Regions from separate parts of the Streptomyces sp. NPDC017448 genome, predicted to be linked through region 3. Evidence: riboswitches for the same ligand, from Rfam matches in the RefSeq annotation. Region 3 holds a riboswitch; each other region holds the start of a gene.

Region 1 (4,860 bases), on a different contig from region 3:
CTCCAGCGGGTGTTGCGGCGGGCCACGACGAGTTCGGCGAGGCGCTCGGCGGCGACGGCCAGCACCAGGAGGGTGTACCAGGTCATACGGGCTTCCGTTCGGGGGCGGGGTCTTCGCCGGGGGGCGGGGCACGGGTTCGGGCCGCGCGTTCCGCCCGGGGCGCCGTACTACCAGCGCAGCAGCACCAGTTCGCAGCAGAACCCCGGGCCCATGGCCAGCAGCAGTCCGGGGGTGCCCGGCTCCGGGCGGCGCTGCTCGATGGTGTCCCGCAGGACGTGGAGGACCGAGGAGGAGGAGAGGTTGCCGATGTCGGCCAGCGACCGCCAGGTGACGTCGAGCGCTCCCTCGCGCAGGTCGAGGACCTCGGCCACCGCCTCCAGCACCTTGGGGCCGCCCGGGTGGCAGACCCAGTGGGCCACGTCCTTCGGTTTGAGGCCGTGCTCGTCGAGGAACTCCCTCACGTCGTCGGCGAGGTACCGGCGCACGACGTCGGGCACGCTCGGATCGAGGACGACGCGGAACCCGGTGGATCCGATGTCCCAGCCCATGACGTGCTCGGTGTCCGGGTACATGCGGCTGCGGGTGGCCACGATCTCCGGTCCGGCGGCGGCCCGGCGGCCGCCCAGGGCGACCACCGCCGCCGCGCCGTCGCCGAACAGGGCGGTCGCCACCAGGTTGGCGGGCGACGCGTCGTGCCGCTGGAAGGTGAGGGAGCACAGTTCGACCGAGAGCAGTACGGCCACCTCGTCGGGGTGGCCGAGGAGGTAGTCGTGCAGCCGGGCCGTCCCGGCGGCCCCGGCGACGCAGCCGAGGCCGAAGACGGGCAGCCGTTTGACGTCGGACCGCATGCCGAGGCGGGCCACCAGCCGGGAGTCCACCGAGGGGGCGGCGACGCCGGTGACGGAGGTGAACATCAGCAGGTCCACATCGGTGGGCCGCAGCCCCACCGCCCGCAGCGCCCCGCGGACGGCCTGGACGCCGAGGTCGACGGCGGACCGGATGAACACGTCGTTGGCGGGGCCGAATCCGTCGAGGTCGCGGTAGTCGTCCAGGGGCAGCACGGTGTGCCGGGTGCGGACCCGGGCGTTCGCGTGGAGCCGGTCCAGGACGCGGCGGTCCGCTCCGGGCGGCAGGCAGGTGCGGGCCACCATGTCGGTGACCTCCGGCTGGGTGTGACGGTGGGGCGGCAGGGCTCCGTGGACCGCGGCAATGCGGGTCATCCTGCCTCCTGCTTCGGTGGCGTCATGCCCACATCCTGCCCGCAAAGAGTGGTAAATCGGTGCAAAAGACCCGCCAGATCTCCGCGCTGACGGGCCGACGGGCCTCTACCATCGCCCGATGGACGCCACGGAGAGGGTGAGCCCGGCCGGCTCCGCCGCACCCGAAGCCGCCCCGGGCGCTCCGTGGGCGGGGACCGCGGACCCGGCCGGGGCGGGCCGGCCAACCCGGCTCACGGGTCTGGCGGCGGCGTGCCACCCGGGGCCCGCGCTCGCGGTGACCGCACTCGCCTGCGCCCTCGCCCTCGGCTCCGGTCTCGGCGGCCCCCGTTCCGTGCTGGTCACGGCGGCGGTGCTGACCGGCCAGCTCTCGGTGGGCTGGTGCAACGACGCGTACGACGCCCGCCGTGACGCGCGGGCCGGGCGCCGGGGGAAGCCCGCCTCCGACGGCACGGTGGGGCCGGGCGCCGTCTGGGCGGCGGCGGGGAGCGCACTCGTCCTGTGCGTACCGCTGTCGCTGGCGTGCGGCGCCCTCGCGGGCACGGTGCACCTCGCCGCGGTCGCGGTCGCCTGGCTCTACAACCTGTGGCTCAAGGGAACCGTCCTGTCCTGGCTGCCGTACGTCATCGGGTTCGGCGCGCTCCCCGCGACCGTGACGCTCTCCCTCCCCGGGGAATCCTGGCCCCGGTGGTGGACGGTGGCGGCGGGGGCCCTGCTCGGGTTCGCCGCGCACCTGGCCGACACCCTGCCGGACATCGCGGCGGACGGGGCCGCAGGAATCAGGGGCCTCCCCCATCGGCTGGGCGCCGCGAGGACCCGGCTGCTGCTGCCGCTGCCGCTCCTCGCCGCCACGTCCGTGCTGGTGTTCGGGCCGCCGGGGACGGTGGACGCCGGGGACGGGGCGGCGCTCGTCCTGGCCGGGGCGACGGCGATCGCGGGGCCGGGGCTCGGCGGGCGGTGGCGCAAGGCCGCGCTGGGCGGGGCGGTGGCCGTGGCGGCGGTGGATGTGGTGCTGCTGCTGGCCCGGGGCGCGGCCCAGGTCTGAACAGGGCGCCCGCCGAGAACCGGTTCCGGGGAGGGCACGGCTCCGGGAAGCAGCCGGCCCGGGCTTGCTCTTCACGCCCGGGCTCTCGCTCCCGCCGCCTTCAGGGCGTCGTCGCCCCTGCGACCCCCGTCACTCCCGGCGGAGCGGAACAGGTTCTCCTGCCGATCGCGTGGTACGTCACGAGCTGATCGGGGGCGTCTTCCCGGTACGCCCGAGGGGCCCCGGACCGAAGGGGGTTTCCATCGGTCCGGGGCCCCTCGGGGCGGTGGCGCGGAAGGATCAGTAGGCGCCGAAGACGTTGTCGATCGAGCCGTACCGGTCGGCCGCGTAGTTGCACGCGGCCGTGATGTTGGCGACCGGGTCGTAGCTGTCGGTCGAGGTGCCGGGGACGTGGTACGCCTGGAACGTCGGGTCGATGACCTGGAGCAGCCCCTTGGACGGGGTGCCCTTGACCGCGTTGGAGTCCCAGTTGTTGATCGCGGCCGGGTTGCCCGAGGACTCGCGCAGGATGTTGCGGTGGATTCCCTCGTAGGTGCCGGGGATGCCCTGCTCGGCCATGATCGCGAGCGATTCCCGGATCCAGCCGTCGAGGTCGTTCGTGTACGCGGCCGCCTTCTTCGCGGCGGCCGGGGCGGCGTTCGCCACGGGCGCGGCATTGACGCGCTCGGAGCGGTCGGCGCGGTCCGCGGAGCCGCCGCGGGTGGCGGCGGAATCCTTCGGGGCCGTGCCGTCCGCAGCCTTGGCGGACGTGCCGCCGAGGGTCAGCTTGATTCCCGGCTGAATGAGATCGGGATTCTCACCGATGATCTTCCGGTTGCCTTCGTACAGCTTCTCCCAGCCGCCGCTCACGGAATGCTCGCGGGCGATCTTGGAAAGGGTTTCGCCGGCCTTCACGGAATGCTGGGAGGACGCGGCCTGCGCGGCGGAATTCACCTGGGTGGACACAGCGGCGGGGGCTACGGCCGCCTGCGGAGCGGACGGCGCGGGAGCGGCGAAGGCACTGGTGGCGCCGATCACCGGGAGGGCGAGAACGGCTCCACCGGCGGTCACGGCGGCGAGGCCGCGACGCAGCGAGACGACCTGGGGACGGCGGTGCTTACCCTGTGCGGGCATGGGGGTTTTCCTCTCCGGCGCCTACGAGGTGAGCTGTCGGGTTCAGACGGGAGATGTCTGGCCGCACAGGCGTGCGACTTCACCCCGAGCCGTTCCGGTCACGGATCGGCGACTTACCTGGTTCCCCCGCTCCTGCCGTACGTGAGTGGGTTGCGGATTCCCGGACGGCGGCAGGATTCGGCGTTCCATCCGGATTGACGGTGACCGTAGGCGAGAAACCTCGGGGCGAACAAGTCCCGCATTCCGCATTCCCTTTTCTCCGCATGATCGAATAGCGGAATTCAGAGATCACGCCGCGCCGTCACGCCGTCAACTTTCCCCGCACGGAAGGGAACCGATGGTTCCGCTTCTGCGTCCGCCCTCACGGACGTGACGCTCACCACTCCTTCACATGGATGGCGAGAATGCGACCCATCAAATGCCCTACAGGGCTCGATAAGCCCTTTAGAGACCAGAAAGCACAAACAAACCAAAACGCCCATACCGTCACGACAAAACGGGCTGAACGGGCACTCCAGGCGAGGGGGGTCGAACAGTCGGCGAGCCGATCGCTTACGGTGTGGGGTGGAGACTAGTAAGCCAACCCTTACCTCCGCCGTACGCTGTACCTGCCCGCGTTCGCCCGCCCCGAAGGATCACCACCCATGACACGCCCCGTCCGCGTCGCCATTGTCGGAGCCGGCCCCGCCGGTATCTACGCTGCGGACGCGCTGCTCAAATCCGAGGTCTGCCAGGACCCGGGGGTCTCGATCGACCTCTTCGAGCGGATGCCCGCGCCCTTCGGCCTGATCCGCTACGGCGTGGCCCCCGACCACCCGCGCATCAAGGGCATCGTCAAGGCCCTGCACCAGGTGCTGGACAAGCCGCAGATCCGTCTCTTCGGCAACGTCGACTACCCGAACGACATCGACCTGGACGACCTGCGCTCGTTCTACGACGCGGTGATCTTCTCCACCGGCGCCGAGGCCGACCGGTCGCTCGACATCCCCGGCATCGAGCTGGACGGCTCCTACGGCGCGGCCGAGTTCGTCTCCTGGTACGACGGCCACCCCGAGGTGCCGCGCACCTGGCCCCTCACCGCGGAGAAGGTCGCCGTCCTCGGCGTCGGCAACGTGGCGCTCGACGTGGCGCGCGTTCTGGCCAAGACGGCGGACGAGCTGCTGCCCACCGAGATCCCGGACAACGTGTACCAGGGCCTCAAGCAGAACAAGGCGGTGGAGGTGCACGTGTTCGGGCGGCGCGGCCCTGCCCAGGCCAAGTTCAGCCCGATGGAGCTGCGGGAGCTGGACCACTCCCCCAACATCGAGGTCATCGTCAACCCCGAGGACATCGATTACGACGAGGGCTCCATCGCCACCCGCCGGGAGAACAAGCAGGCCAACATGGTCGCGCAGACCCTGGAGAACTGGGCGATCCGCGATGCCGGCGACCGCCCGCACAAGCTGTTCCTGCACTTCTTCGAGTCCCCCGTGGAGATCCTCGGCG
Region 2 (4,860 bases), on a different contig from region 3:
GACGAGCGGGCGGCCATCCCGTACGCCTCGTCCACCCGGCGCAGGGCCTGCGGGAAGGAGATCTTCTCGCGCATCGACAAGGCGTCGATCATGGCCTCGGCGCGGTCGCCGATGCCCCGCTTGGGGACGTTGAGGATGCGGCGGAGCGGGACGGCGTCCTCGGGGTTGGCGAGGACGCGGAGGTAGGCCAGGACGTCCCGGACCTCCTTGCGCTCGTAGAAGCGCACGCCGCCGACGACCTTGTAGGGCAGGCCGACGCGGATGAGGATCTCCTCGAAGACACGCGACTGGGCGTTGGTGCGGTAGAAGATCGCGACATCGCCGGCCTTGGCGTCCCCGGCGTCGGTGAGCCGGTCGATCTCGTCCGCGACGAACTGCGCCTCGTCGTGCTCGGTGTCCGCGACATAGCCGGTGATGCGGGCGCCGGAGCCGGCGTTGGTCCAGAGGTTCTTGGGGCGGCGGCTCTCGTTGCGCTCGATGACGGCGTTGGCGGCGGAGAGGATCGTCTGCGTGGAGCGGTAGTTCTGCTCCAGCAGGATCGTCGTGGCGTCGGGGTAGTCCTCCTCGAACTGGAGGATGTTGCGGATGGTCGCGCCCCGGAAGGCGTAGATCGACTGGTCCGCGTCGCCGACCACGCACAGCTCGGCGGGGGCGTCGTTCTCCCCGGCCGGGCCGACCAGCTCCCGTACCAGCGTGTACTGGGCGTGGTTGGTGTCCTGGTACTCGTCGACGAGGACGTGGCGGAAGCGGCGGCGGTAGTGCTCGGCGACGTCCGGGAACGCCTGGAGCAGGTGGACCGTCGTCATGATGATGTCGTCGAAGTCCAGGGCGTTGGCCTCGCGCAGGCGGGCCTGGTAGAGCGCGTACGCCTGGGCGAGGGTCTTCTCGAACCCGTCCGCCGCCTGCCCGGCGAAGGTCTCCTCGTCGATGAGCTCGTTCTTGAGGTTGGAGACCTTGGCGGTGAAGGACTTCGGCGGGTAGCGCTTGGGGTCCAGGTCCAGATCGCGGCAGACCAGGGCCATCAGCCGCTTGGAGTCGGCGGCGTCGTAGATCGAGAACGACGAGGTGAAGCCGAGCTTCTTCGACTCGCGGCGCAGGATGCGGACGCACGCGCTGTGGAAGGTCATGACCCACATGGCGTTGGCGCGCGGGCCGACGAGCTGCTCGACGCGCTCCTTCATCTCGCCGGCGGCCTTGTTGGTGAAGGTGATCGCGAGGATCTGCCCGGGGTGGGTGCCGCGCTCGGCCAGCAGGTGGGCGATGCGGTGGGTGAGCACCCGGGTCTTGCCGGAGCCGGCCCCGGCGACGATGAGCAGCGGCGACCCGGCGTGCACGACGGCGGCGCGCTGCTCGGTGTTCAGCCCGTCGAGCAGCGCGGCGGGCTCGACCGCCGGGCGGGGCTGGCCGCCCCGGTAGTACCCGTCCCGGGGCGGCGGGGACGCGTCGTGGACGTCCTCGAAAAGTCCCTCCGGCACCTCTTCGGGCGCGTGGTCCTCGGGGGGCGGCGGGGGGCCGTCCTCCGCGGGCTGGAGGCCGGTCAGGAAACTGTCGTCAAAGAGGCTGCTCATCGCCTCCCGAGTCTAGGCCGCCGGACCGACAACCTTCCCCCGAAGCCGTCGAGCGGCCCTCCGGGCCCGGACGCACGGAGAGCGGACGCCCACGTTCCGTGAGGGAGTGCCCGGTCGGAGGGGGCGCCGGGCCTCTGTTCCGGGAAGGTCACGAAAATGTATCGGGCATATCGCTCACCGTCCTTCCCAGCGGCGGGGGGCTTTGGCTAGCGTGCTCGCTCAGGTGATCCGTACCTCCCTGGGGCGAACCGCGCCCGACGGTCGCCTCCGCCGAATCCGTCCCGGCCCCCCGGCCGTTCGGAACCGGGGACCCACACGCAGAACCGGGGTGAATCGGTCCGCGCCCCGGCGCGCGGACCGTAGGACAGCCTTCCGTTCCGTCCGAACCCGACAGCTAACCCGGTAGGCGGTCCACGGAAGGAGATGCCGGTCGTGGCATCGCATCGCAAACCGCGTACGAAGGTGCGCTCCACCACCCCCGCCGTCGGGCTGACGACGGCCGCGCTGGCCTCCGTGACGCTGCTCTCCACGCAGAGCGCCGCGGCCGCGCCCGCGGAGCCGAAGCCCGCGATCGAGGAGGTCCGCAAGAAGGTCGACGCCCTCTACCGGCAGGCGGGGGCCGCGACCCAGGAGTACAACCGGGCGAAGGCCGCCTCCGGGACGCAGCAGAAGAAGGTCGACGCGCTCCTCTCCGACGTGGCGAAGCGGACCGAGGAGATCAACGAGGCCCGCCGGGCGCTGGGCTCCTACGCGGCGGCCCAGTACCGCAGCGGCGGCATCGCGCCCACGGCGACGTTCTTCCTGGCGGACGACCCGCAGGGGTACTTCGACCAGAGCCGGCTGATGGACCGGGCGACGGAGCGGCAGCAGAGGGCCGTGAGCGAGTTCCGTACGCAGCAGGCGTCGGCGGCGAAGAAGCGCGCGGAGGCGGTGAAGAGCCTGGAGGCCCTCACCGAGACGCAGGCCACCCTCGCCTCCAGCAAGAAGGACGTGCAGAGCAAGCTCACCGAGGCGCGCGGCCTGCTGTCCCGGCTGACCGCCGAGGAGAAGGCGCGGCTGGCGGAGCTGGAGCGCGAGAAGGAGGCCGAGGCCAGGGAGAAGGCGGCGCGGCTGGCCGCCCGGCAGGCCGCCGAGGCGAAGGAGCGGGCCGCGGCCGAGGAGAAGGCCCGCGAGGAGGCGGCGAAAGGGTCCGGCGACGGCTCGGGCGGCGGGACGGGCACGGGTTCCGGGACGGGCACGGGTTCCGGCTCCGGCACGGACAGCGGTTACGCCGCCAAGGCGGAGAAGGTGCTGGCCTTCGCCCGCGCCCAGATCGGGAAGCCGTACGTGTGGGGGGCGACGGGCCCGTCCTCGTACGACTGCTCGGGGCTGACGCAGGCGGCCTGGCGGGAGGCGGGGGTGGCGCTGCCCCGGACGACCTGGGACCAGGTCGAGTTCGGCACGCGGGTCGCCACGGCCGACCTCCGACCGGGCGACCTGGTCTTCTTCTACGACGACATCAGCCACGTCGGGATCTACCGGGGCGAGGGGATGATGATCCACGCCCCGAAGCCGGGCGCGAACGTGCGCGAGGAGTCGATCTACTCCATGCCGATCTACGGGAGCGTGCGACCGGCGTAGCCGCCCCGCCCCGGGGTGCGGGGCGGGGCGGCCCGGGCACGGCCTACGCGGGGCGGGGCGGCCCGGACACGGCCGGCCCGCCCCGGCCTTCTCAGGTCCAGACCGTGGCGATGAAGATGTTGGCGACGGTCAGCCCGCCGACCGCCATGAACACGCCCTTGTCGACCTTCTCCTCGTCGCGCTTGACGTAGACCAGGGCCAGGATCACGACCAGCAGCGCCAGCTTGACGCCGATCTTGACGTTGTTGACGGCCTGGTCGTCGGCCTGGTTGAGGCCGACCAGGGCGATGCCGGTGATCAGCATGGTCAGCGCACCGTGGAGCATCGCGGGGCCGAACCGAACGGCCCCCTCCCCCACGGCCTTCATCTGGGTCAGAAAGCCGCCCAGCAGGGAGGCGATGCCGATGACGTGCAGGGCGACGACAACATTGATGAGTACGTCCATAGCTCCGGAGCCTAGCCATGGCCAAGGTTTTACCTTCCATTGAGGTAAGCCTTCCCCGGGGACGCTCTCCGGTATCGACCGGCCCGGCACAGGGGCACATCGGTGATCACCTGTGCGCGGCGAAACGTCACATCAGGGCAATAGCTGTCATGACGCTTCTTTTCCTCGCGCCGGGATTAGCGTCCTTCCCGGACCCGCCGCCCTTCACGGCGGGCAGCCGAGAGGAAGGATGCCGCCCCCGTGGCAGCACACCGCAGGTCAGCCCATCGAAAACCCAAGCAGCGCCCGCTCACCGGCTCTGCTGCCCGCACCGCCGCCACCCTGGCGCTCGCCGGGGCCGCCACCGCCGGCTCGGTCGCCCCGGCGGGCGCGGCCCCCGCCGAGCCGGCCCCCGCCGCCGCCCAGGTCCGGGCGAAGGTCGACCGGCTCTACCACGACGCCGAGGTCGCCACCGAGAAGTACAACGGGGCGAAGGAGGAGGCGGACGCCGCCACCCGTGCCGTGGACGCCCTGGCCGACGAGGCCGCCCGCCGCACCGCGCGTCTCAACGCCTCCCGGCACGCCCTGGGTTCGCTGGCCACCGCGCAGTACCGCTCCGGCACCCTCGCCCCGGCCCTGCAACTGGCGCTCTCCTCCGACCCGGACGCCTACCTGGAACGCGCCTCCTACCTTGACCGGGCGGGCGACCGGCAGACGGGGTTGCTGCGCACCATCAAACGGCAGGTCTCCCAGATCACCCGGGTCAAGGCCCGGGCCGACCGGGAGAACGAACGCCTCGCCGCCCGCCGCGCCGAACTGCGCGAACACCGCACCGCGATCCGCACCAAGCTGGCGGACGCCCGGAAGCTGCTGGCCACCCTGACCGCCGAGCAGCGCGCCGCCCATGAGCGCTCCGCCGACGCCCGGCACGGCGGCGGCCCCGCCCGCGCCGAACGCTCCACCGCTCGCGGCGGCCCGGTCGCCGCCCCGGACTCCCGGGCGGGCCGGGCCATCGCCTTCGCGCACGGCGCGATCGGCAAACCGTACGTCTGGGGGGCGACCGGCCCGAACGCCTTCGACTGCTCCGGTCTGACCCAGGCGGCCTGGAAGGCGGCGGGAGTCGACCTGCCGCGCACCACCTACACCCAGATCAACGCGGGACAGCGCATCCCGCGCTCCCGACTGGCCCCCGGCGACCTGGTGTTCTTCTACTCCGGGATCAGCCATGTCGGCCTCTACATCGGCGGC
Region 3 (4,860 bases):
CCGAACCCCCGCCCCCCGCCGACCCCGCGAGGACTTCCAGCAGCGAACGCAGCCGGGTGTCGCGCACGGCGTAGGCGTCCAGCAGCCGCGATACGTCGAAGGGCGTCACGCCGCTCGCACCCGTCTCGATGCGGCTCACCTTCGACTGGTGCCAGCCGAGCAGCCGCGCCGCCTCCCGGCTGGTCAGCCCGGCGGCGTGACGCAGACTCCGCAGCTCCTCGCCGAGCTTGCGCCGCCGGACGGCGGGGCCGTGCAGCATGCCGGTCTCCTTCTCTGTCGGAAAGGGCCGGCCCGTCGCCGGACCCTGCCTGCGGAGACGCCAGTGTGCCGCCCGCCACCACCGCACCGGTCCCGAATTCACCGCTTCGAGCGACAGATATATGCATATCTTGGTCGAACGCCGTTACAGGGAGCTTCATCGATGGCAGTCTGACGCGAAGCACCATCCCGGTCGGCCGTCGGTCGCCCGGAGCGGGAAAGGGACGGCGTCGCCATGGCAGACCATCAGGAAGCAACCGTCACGCTGCCGAGCGATCCGGCCTCGGTCTCGTCCGCCCGCAGACATGTGGCCAGGACCTTGACCGAATGGGGCCTGCCGGACGACGCCGAGTTCGCCGACACCGTCCGCCTGATCGTCTCGGAGCTGGCCACCAACGCGGTCCAGCACACCTTCGGCCAGTCACCCACCTTCACCGTGGACCTGCGCCTCGTACGCGACGAGGAGCTGTACGTCGGCGTCACGGACAGTCACCCCCGATGGCCCCAGCGCCTGCCCGCCGCCGTACGGCAGGACAACGGCCGGGGCCTGGCCATCATCCGGTCGCTGGCCAAGGAGTGCGGCGGGCGGCTCCGGGTGACCCCGACCGCCGAGGGCGGCAAGACGGTCTGGCTGGCCCTCCCCTGGGCCGTTCCGCTCCAGGGCGCGCCCCGCTGACGCTCAGCCCGCGGGGGCCGTGCCCCCGCGGCCGAAACCACTGCGCAGCAGCGCGAGCAGCGTGGCCGCCGCGGCACTCGACCTCTCGCCCCGGTGCACGACCGAGATGGTCCGGCGGAACGACGCGGGCTCCAGCCGCCGTACCGACAGCGGGGCCGGAGCCATCGAGGCGACCATCTCCGGCACCACCGCCACCCCGAGCCCCGCGCTGACCAGCGCGCACACCAGGGCGTACCCCGGCGATTCGCAGACCACCGCCGGGGTCGCCCCGGCCTCGGCGAGCGCGTTCTCCACCCCCCGCCGAGGCGGATGCGTGGGCGCGCTGCTGATCAGCGGCCGCCCCGCCAGCTCCGCGACCGGCAGCCGCCCGGCGCCCTCCGCGAGCCGGTGGCCCGCCGAGGTGACCAGCACCAGCTCCTCGACCAGCAGGGGCTCGACGACCACACCCGCCGGGGGAGGGGCGACGCCCCCGGGTTCGTAGGCATGGGTCAGGGCGAGGTCCACGTCGCCCGCGGCCACCGCGGAGATCCCGCCGGGCGGTTCGTGGTCGGCGACCGCCAGCTCCACCTCCGGATGGGCGCGCCGGAACGCGCTCAGGACCGGGGGCAGCAGATGGATGCCGGCCGTCGTGAACGTCCCCACCCGCAGCCGGCCGCCCGAGAGCCCGGCCAGCCGCGCCAGCTCGTGGCGCGCCTGGTCCAGTTCGTCCAGAACCCGCCGGGCCCGGCCCGCCAGCAGTTCGCCCGCGGCCGTCAGCCGGGCGCCGCGGTGGTGGCGTACCAGCAGGGCGGCCCCGGCCTCCCGCTCCAGCTTGGCCAGCTGCTGGGAGAGCGCGGGCGCGGTGTAGCCCAGGCGGGCGGCGGCCCGGGTGATCGATCCGGCCTCCGCGACCGCCACGAGCGCGGCGAGGCGCGTCGGATCGTACATGAAGCGTTCCTTTAGGCAGACCCAGGAGATTGCAAGTACACGCTAAAGGCTTCGCAGGTCCAAGGTGGTCCCCATGGACGCACAACTGATCGCCTTCACGGGGGTCGCCGCCGGTATGGTCGCGCTGCCCGGCGCCGATTTCACCGTGGTCGTACGCAATGCCCTGGCCTCCCGCGCCGCCGGCCTGGCCACCGCGCTCGGCGTCGCCGGCGGGCTGCTGGTGCACACCGCCCTCGCGGTCGCGGGGCTCGCCGCCGTGCTGGTGGCCGTGCCGGCCCTCTTCCGCACCGTCCAACTGCTCGGCGGGGCGTACGTGCTCCACCTCGGGATCAGCGCGTTGTACGCGACGCTCCGGCGGAGCGGTGCGGAGCAGGAGGCGGTGGAGGACGGACCGCGGCGGCCCGCGCCCCGGGGGTTCGGACGCGCGCTGCGCCAGGGGTTCCTGACCAACGCGCTCAACCCGAAGGCCCCGGTCCTCTTCCTCAGCCTGCTGCCCCAGTTCGTGCCCCCCGGGCAGCCGCCGCTGCCCCGGACCCTGCTTCTGGCGGCCGTCGTGGTGGTGCTGGCGCTGATCTGGTTCCCGGCCGTCGCCCTGCTCGTGGACCGGCTGGGCCGATGGCTGCGCCGACCGCGTACCGCCCGCGCCATCGAGGGCGGCAGCGGAGTGGCGCTCACCGGACTGGGGCTGGTCCTGGTGACCGGCCCGCTGCTGCGCTGAGGTGCCGTCCCCGCCCAGGAGGGGGCGGTCCGGGCGGCCCGCGGCCGTGCGGGGGCCGCCCGTGACGTCCGTGAGGGGGCGCTCGTGCGGCCCCGCAAGGAGAGAGCGTCCGGCCGGTGGGTCAGCGGACCCGTCCGTACCAGACGCTCTTGGACCAGATTTTCGCCAGTCGCACCACGTCTCCCGATTTGGGGGAGTGCCAGATCTTGCCGGCTCCGGCGTAGATGCCCACGTGGTAGACGCTGCGCCCCGAATGGAAGAAGACGAGGTCGCCGCGTTTGCGCTGCGACTTCGTGATATGGCGGGTCTTGTTGTACTGCTGCTGTGCCGTGCGGGGAAGCTTCTTCCCCGCCTTCTTGAACGAGTAGACCGTCAGCCCCGAGCAGTCGAAGCGGTGGGGACCGGCCGCGCCGTACTTGTAGGGGGACCCCTTCTTCGACGCGGCGACCTTCAGGGCCTTCGTCGAGTGGGTGGCCGCTTCGGCGTCGCTCACCAGGCCGGGCGCCAGCATCGTGGACGTCACGGCCAGGGTGAGTGCCGAGGCCGTGCCGACCCGGGCGAACAGAGACGGGACATGAACCTGCGCGGGCATGCGCAACCCTTCGTCAGCCGCCTGTGAAGGATGACCTGTCGGGTTCGGGCTGGCGAAGTTGCCCGGCCGCGTCGCGGCTTCACCCCGAGGGCTTCCCGGTCTCCCGGTCGGCCCGTTGTGCTCGGGTCCTCCACTCCTGCCGATCCACTTTCTGTCGACCAGTCATCCGGGCGGCGGCAGGACTCGGCGTCCGCCCGGACCGCCCCGCCGCGGTGGCGGGGGCTTGTCGTCCCAGGGATCTTGACGCACTCCGTGCCGGATTTCCGAGCGGAAACGGTGATTTGTGAGTCTCCTCACCCCTGATCCATTCGAGTGGGCAGGCCGGATTCACCCCCGCCGACGGGCCCCGCGCACACCCGCGCACCAGCGGCGAAAGGGCATATTTCGAGTACAGCCCGCGGGCGGAACGCAAGTTGAGCCATCGCTCACACGAGTGATCGTCTACGCCGAACGAGCGAGGAAAATGGAGTGCCGGATCGGGCGTGTCGTGCGGCGCGCCGACCGGTCCGCTGCCGTAAGGCGCTTCCCCCGTTTCCGTACCGCGCGGCCGGTTCCGCTCCCGTACCGCCCCCCGGCCGCTCGGGTACCCCGAACCCGGCCTGCGGTGCCGGTCAGTTCGCGGGCGGCGGCATCGCGACCCGGCCTGCCCGGCGCTCCCCGTCCAGGACGCGCAGGGCCCGGGCCAGCGTGGCCGCGTGCAGGCGCGACTCGCCGCGCTCGTGCATCAGCGCCAGGGCGTCGCGCAGCGCGGCCGCCCCGGAGGCCAGGGCCTGGGCGGCGCGCAGTGCGCCGTAGGTGTCGCCGCCGTGGGCCGGGTTGATCCGCCCCACCTGGTCCAGCACGGCCAGATAGCAGTCGACGAACTCGCCCTCGGCGCGGGTCAGGGCGGGCAAGGGCGGGAACGCGGGTGGCTCCATCGGCGGTTCACCTCGTGGCGTGGGGCGGGCGGGGGCGTCAGCGGTTCTCCACGACGTGGTCGACCAGCCCGTAGGCGAGGGCGGCCTGTGCGTCGAGGATGGTGTCGCGCTCGATGTCGGCGGTGATCCGCTCCGGAGTCCGGCCCGTGTGCCGGACCAGCATGGCGGCGAACATCTCGCGGGTGCGCATCAGTTCGCGCGCGTGGATCTCCAGGTCGGACGGCTGGCCCCGCATCGGCTCCTCCAGTGCGGGCTGCTGGATGACTACCCGCGCACCGGGCAGCGCATGTCGGCGGCCCGGCGCTCCGGCCGCCAGCAGGGCGGCGGCGTAGGAGCCCGCCTGGCCGAGGCAGAAGGTCTCGACCTCGCAGGCCAGGAACCGCATCGTGTCGTAGACCGCGGCCATGGCGCCGAACGTGCCGCCGGGGGAGTTGATGTAGAGCGAGACGGGCCGGTCCGGATCGGCGTGCTCCAGATACATGAGCTGGGCGATGAGGTCGCTCGCGGCGGTGTCGTCCACCGGGGTTCCGAGGAAGACGATCCGCTCGGACAGCAGCTTGGAGTAGGGGTCCAGCGTGCGGGTCCCGGTCGCGGTGCGCTCGGTGAACTCCGGCAGTACGTAACGGGCCGCGGGGGCGTAACGGGCGGTGGAGCGGATCATGGCGGTGCCTTTCTCCTGAGTGCGCACGAGGGCGTGACGGCCCCGGGCCGGATCACCTGTCGGTCCGTCCGTAAAAAATGTACAGGACGTACAGAAGGTTATGATGGGAAC
Region 4 (4,860 bases), on a different contig from region 3:
CCGGTGATCCCGCCGATCTGCGCTGGCGCGGCGGGCTCATCATGCGGGGGTTGCGGACTCTTCCGGTCGGGTTCGAACCGGGTGTCCGGACCGGGAGAAGTGACAGCCTGTCACCTCTGTGACTTTCACGTGATCTGCGCTGCATCGACTTGTGACATACGTTCGCATCCCGCTAGGTTCACGGTTCGACGTGCGGGCCGCACCATGCCCACGCGTCACTCGGGCACCGGGGCGCGGGGCGTGTGAACCCGCCGTACGGCGCCCGGGCACCTCGCTCGTCAGTCGCACGGAAGGCATACCCATGGGCTCCGCGAACGGCAGACACCGCCGACCTCGCCAGGCACCCGCCATCGTCGTCGCCGCGGGGGTGACGGGATCGGCCATCGCCATCCCGCTGCTCGGCGCGAGCGGCGCGCACGCGGCCGACTCGGCCACCTGGGACCGGGTGGCGGAGTGCGAGAGCGGCGGAACGTGGAGCGCCGACCTCGGCAACGGCCACTACGGCGGGCTCCAGTTCTCGCAGGCGACCTGGTCGGCGTACGGCGGCACGGAGTTCGCGCCCCGCGCCGACCTCGCCAGCCGGTCCCAGCAGATCTCCATCGCCGAGAAGGTCCTGGACGACCAGGGCCCCAAGGCGTGGCCGAGCTGCGCGGTGATCTCCGGCCTCGCGGTGGACGGCAGCCTGCCCGGCGTCGACCCCGGCACCCCTCCGCCCGCCGATCCCGCCGCCGACCCCTCGGCCGCGCCGACCGGTGAAGCGGACACGGGCGACAAGGCCGATGAATCCGGCGCATCCGGCGAAACCGAGGAGAAGGGCGGGGGCGAGAAGGGCGGCACGCCGGAGAAGGGCGCTGCGGAAGAAGAGACCGGAGCCCCCGGCCCCTCCGCGACGCCCACCGACCCGCCGGCCTCCGACGCCCCTGAGGCGGGCCCCTCGGCCGGCACCGAGGCCCCGGCGGGCGAAAGCGGCGAGGACCGTCGGAGCGGCGGCAAGCACCGCGGCGCCCCCGCGCCCGAGAAGGCCGAACGGGAGGGCGACGGCCCGCGCGGTTCCGGCCGGCACGCCTCGCGCGGTGACGGCGACGCGAGGAACGGAGGCGCGAGGAACGGCGGCGCGCCGGGCGGATACACGGTGAGGGCCGGCGACAACCTCTGGTCGATCGCCGACGCGCAGGAGCTCCCCGGTGGCTGGACGGGCCTGTACGAGACCAACAAGGACGTCCTGGGCCCCGACCCGGACCTGATCCTGCCCGGCCAGAACCTGGACCTGGGCTTGGACCGGAAGGCCGAACCGGGCGTCGATCCGGCCGCGCCGGAGAGCGCCGAGAAGCCCGCCGCCGACTGACCCCCGGCAGGAAAACGCCCCGAAAATGTGGGCAGTTCAGAGACCTATGTCCACTTTTGCGTAAGTGAGACATGGGTCTCTTTGCTTCAACTCACGCATTTCACCCGGCCGATCCGGGCGGATCGCCCCCGACCTGCGGAAACGGGCGGGCCCTGGCGGCGAGTTCGGACTGATTGTCCCCTATGTCCGTCCTTGAATGTCGGGGTTGGCTGTGTTTACGGTCTAAGCCGCTCGCACCGCGGGCCCCGACGACCGTCACGCCGAATCCTGCCGGCGGCCGGAGGGAACAGACGCGCAAGCGCCGTAGGCAGGAGCGGGGGACCCAGGTAAGCCGCCGGGCCCGGACGCCTCGTCGAGAAGACGGGGCCGTACGGAGCCGGCTAGGGGTGAAGCGGTGCGCAAGGACGCACGGCCGGGCAACTCATCAGCCCGAACCCGACAGCTCACCTCGTAGGCGTCGGTGAGGAGATTCGTTCCATGCTGCTGAACAGCAAGGGCAAGCACCGCCGCCCGTCCAAGGCCACCCGTATCGCCACCCTGGTGGGCGTCACCGGCGCCGCCGTCGCCGTCCCGCTGATGGGTGCGACCAGCGCCTCCGCCGCCTCCGTCGAGACCTGGGACGCCGTCGCCCAGTGCGAGTCCGGCGGCAACTGGTCCATCAACACCGGCAACGGCTACTACGGCGGCCTGCAGTTCTCCCAGTCCAGCTGGGCCGCCGCCGGCGGTACGCAGTACGCCGCCCGCGCCGACCTGGCCTCCAAGGACCAGCAGATCGCCACCGCCGAGAAGCTTCTCGACATGCAGGGCCCGGGCGCCTGGGCCTGCGCCGGTGCGGGCGGCCTGACCAACGACGGCGTGGACCCGGGTGTCAACACCGGCTCCGGCCAGTCCCAGCAGGCGCAGCCCGAGCGCGAGGCCGAGCAGCCCACCACGCGCTCCGAGCAGCGCTCCGCTCCGCAGGCCGCGCCGAAGGCCGCTCCGCAGGCCGAGAGCAAGAAGACCGTCACCACCCCGACCGGCGAGAAGGTCCGCAAGGGCGACGGCGAGTACAAGGTCAAGACCGGCGACACCCTGAGCAAGATCGCTCAGAAGGAGGGCGTCAAGGGCGGCTGGAGCAAGCTCTTCCAGCTCAACGACGACATCGTCGAGGACGCGAACCTGATCTTCCCGGGCCAGCAGCTCCACCTGAAGTAACCGCCGTCTCTCCTCCCCGGGGGGAGGGCGTCCGGCGGCCCCCTCCCCCGCACGGCTTCCCGGCCCGGCGCGCTCCCCCCGGCGCGCCGGGCCGGGTTCTTCGTGACGGGAGGCGGGAAGCGCACCCGGCTGCGTTCACCTCTTGTGGTTACCGCTCAGTAGATTTCTGGAGTTTCGCCCCGATACGCACGCTCCCGGCCCCTTTTTCGTCCCAGGAGGCGGGCGGTCGGCCGGTCAACGGGGCCGAGCCGGATAGGCTCGGGTCGCAAGGCCACAGTGACCCTGCACAACCAGTGTCAGATCCCAGAAGGAGATGCCTCGTGCCGTCCATCGACGTCGTCGTAGCCAGGGAAATCCTCGACTCCCGGGGCAACCCCACGGTCGAGGTCGAGGTCGGCCTCGACGACGGCAGCACGGGCCGTGCTGCCGTTCCGTCCGGCGCCTCCACCGGCGCGTTCGAGGCCATCGAGCTTCGCGACGGCGACCCCAACCGCTACCAGGGCAAGGGCGTCGAGAAGGCCGTCCTCGCCGTCATCGAGCAGATCGGCCCGGAGCTCGTCGGGTACGACGCCACCGAGCAGCGCCTCATCGACCAGGCGATGTTCGACCTGGACGCCACCGAGAACAAGGCGTCGCTCGGCGCCAACGCCATCCTCGGCGTCTCGCTGGCCGTCGCGCACGCCGCCTCCGAGGCGTCGGACCTGCCGCTCTTCCGCTACCTCGGCGGCCCGAACGCCCACCTGCTGCCCGTTCCGATGATGAACATCCTGAACGGCGGCTCGCACGCCGACTCCAACGTGGACATCCAGGAGTTCATGATCGCGCCGATCGGCGCCGAGTCCTTCTCCGAGGCCCTGCGCTGGGGCGCGGAGATCTACCACACGCTGAAGAAGGTCCTGAAGACCAAGGGCCTCTCCACCGGTCTCGGCGACGAGGGCGGCTTCGCCCCGAACCTGGAGTCCAACCGCGCCGCCCTGGACCTCATCGTCGAGGCCATCAAGGAGGCCGGTTACGTGCCGGGCCGCGACATCGCGCTCGCGCTCGACGTCGCCGCGTCCGAGTTCTACAAGGACGGCGTCTACGAGTTCGAGGGCAAGTCCCGCTCGGCCGCCGAGATGACCGAGTACTACGAGGAGCTCGTCTCCGCGTACCCGCTCGTCTCCATCGAGGACCCGCTGTACGAGGACGACTGGGCCGGCTGGAAGGTCATCACCGACCGCATCGGCTCCCAGGTCCAGATCGTCGGCGACGACCTCTTCGTCACCAACCCCGAGCGGCTGGCCCGCGGCATCGAGGAGGGCTCCGCCAACGCCCTGCTCGTCAAGGTCAACCAGATCGGTTCGCTGACCGAGACCCTGGACGCCGTCGAGCTGGCCCAGCGCAACGGCTTCAAGTGCATGATGTCGCACCGCTCCGGCGAGACCGAGGACGTCACCATCGCCGACCTCGCCGTCGCCGTGAACTGCGGCCAGATCAAGACCGGCGCCCCGGCCCGCTCGGACCGCGTCGCCAAGTACAACCAGCTGCTGCGCATCGAGGAGATCCTCGACGACGCCGCGGTGTACGCGGGCCGCTCCGCCTTCCCGCGCTTCAAGGGCTGACCCGTCGCAGGACGGTAGCCTCCGTCCGTCCCCGCACCCGGTCCCGTACCGTGTGCGGGGACGGACGTGTGTGACGGGGAGGCGGGAGACATGGCCGGGAAGGACCGCGACCGGTTCTCCACCTCTACCAGGCTGCGGCTGCTGGGCGAGCAGACCGCCGCCCGCGTGTACCGGTCGCAGAACCGCCGCCAGGCCCGCCGCTCCCGGCTCACCGGCCGGGCCGCGTTCCTGGCGCTGGTCGTCTGCTCCCTGGTGGTGGCGCTCGCCTACCCGATGCGGCAGTACGTCTCCCAGCGCGACGAGATCGCCGAGCAGGAGCGGCTCTCGCAGGAGGCGGAGCGGCGCACCGAGGAGCTGCGGGACGAGAAGGCGCGGCTCCAGGACGACGCGTACATCATGCGGCTCGCCCGCCAGCACCTCCATTACGTACTCCCCGGGGAGATCGGCTACACCGTGGCCGACCCCGACGCGGCGGAGGACTCCCGCGGGGAGCCCGGCGCGAACGACCGCCCCTGGCACTCCAACCTGTGGGACGGCGTGGACGACGCCGACCGTGCCGACCGCGACTGACCGACCGACCCCGTACGTTCACTCCCGTACGTCCACCTCTAGAGCTTCCGAGCAGAACCAAGGCAGGCATGGAAACGCCCCCTCCGCAGACCGAGTCCACCCAGCCCACCGACGCGGACATCGCCGCGTTCGAGCAGCAGCTCGGCCGCC

Evidence for each region. Region 3 has a riboswitch for cyclic di-AMP ahead of ACH4K1_RS21745 (C40 family peptidase). Riboswitches for the same ligand answer to the same signal wherever they lie in the genome.
Region 1: it holds a riboswitch for cyclic di-AMP, as region 3 does, so the genes downstream of both, ACH4K1_RS18800 (transglycosylase SLT domain-containing protein) here and ACH4K1_RS21745 (C40 family peptidase) in region 3, are expected to answer to the same signal.
Region 2: it holds a riboswitch for cyclic di-AMP, as region 3 does, so the genes downstream of both, ACH4K1_RS02555 (NlpC/P60 family protein) here and ACH4K1_RS21745 (C40 family peptidase) in region 3, are expected to answer to the same signal.
Region 4: it holds a riboswitch for cyclic di-AMP, as region 3 does, so the genes downstream of both, ACH4K1_RS11085 (transglycosylase family protein) here and ACH4K1_RS21745 (C40 family peptidase) in region 3, are expected to answer to the same signal.

The regions. Positions count from the first base shown of each region.
Region 1 is NZ_JBIRLM010000010.1:183,665-188,524, reverse strand. Features, by position in the region: gene ACH4K1_RS18815 (isoprenylcysteine carboxyl methyltransferase family protein) at 1-86, opposite strand, end outside; gene ACH4K1_RS18810 (type III polyketide synthase) at 168-1,220, opposite strand; gene ACH4K1_RS18805 (UbiA family prenyltransferase) at 1,339-2,262, shown strand; gene ACH4K1_RS18800 (transglycosylase SLT domain-containing protein) at 2,542-3,375, opposite strand; cyclic di-AMP (ydaO/yuaA leader) riboswitch at 3,381-3,568, opposite strand; gene ACH4K1_RS18795 (FAD-dependent oxidoreductase) at 4,020-4,860, shown strand, end outside.
Region 2 is NZ_JBIRLM010000001.1:555,563-560,422, reverse strand. Features, by position in the region: gene pcrA (DNA helicase PcrA) at 1-1,568, opposite strand, end outside; cyclic di-AMP (ydaO/yuaA leader) riboswitch at 1,827-1,993, shown strand; gene ACH4K1_RS02555 (NlpC/P60 family protein) at 1,992-3,188, shown strand; gene ACH4K1_RS02550 (hypothetical protein) at 3,280-3,633, opposite strand; gene ACH4K1_RS02545 (NlpC/P60 family protein) at 3,874-4,860, shown strand, end outside.
Region 3 is NZ_JBIRLM010000013.1:89,934-94,793, forward strand. Features, by position in the region: gene ACH4K1_RS21725 (helix-turn-helix domain-containing protein) at 1-259, opposite strand, end outside; gene ACH4K1_RS21730 (ATP-binding protein) at 494-934, shown strand; gene ACH4K1_RS21735 (LysR family transcriptional regulator) at 938-1,861, opposite strand; gene ACH4K1_RS21740 (LysE family translocator) at 1,935-2,579, shown strand; gene ACH4K1_RS21745 (C40 family peptidase) at 2,701-3,171, opposite strand; cyclic di-AMP (ydaO/yuaA leader) riboswitch at 3,175-3,341, opposite strand; gene ACH4K1_RS21750 (hypothetical protein) at 3,783-4,088, opposite strand; gene ACH4K1_RS21755 (ATP-dependent Clp protease proteolytic subunit) at 4,126-4,749, opposite strand.
Region 4 is NZ_JBIRLM010000005.1:87,389-92,248, reverse strand. Features, by position in the region: gene ACH4K1_RS11095 (cytochrome P450) at 1-122, shown strand, start outside; gene ACH4K1_RS11090 (transglycosylase family protein) at 302-1,345, shown strand; cyclic di-AMP (ydaO/yuaA leader) riboswitch at 1,635-1,817, shown strand; gene ACH4K1_RS11085 (transglycosylase family protein) at 1,823-2,539, shown strand; gene eno (phosphopyruvate hydratase) at 2,860-4,140, shown strand; gene ACH4K1_RS11075 (septum formation initiator family protein) at 4,231-4,710, shown strand; gene ACH4K1_RS11070 (DUF501 domain-containing protein) at 4,779-4,860, shown strand, end outside.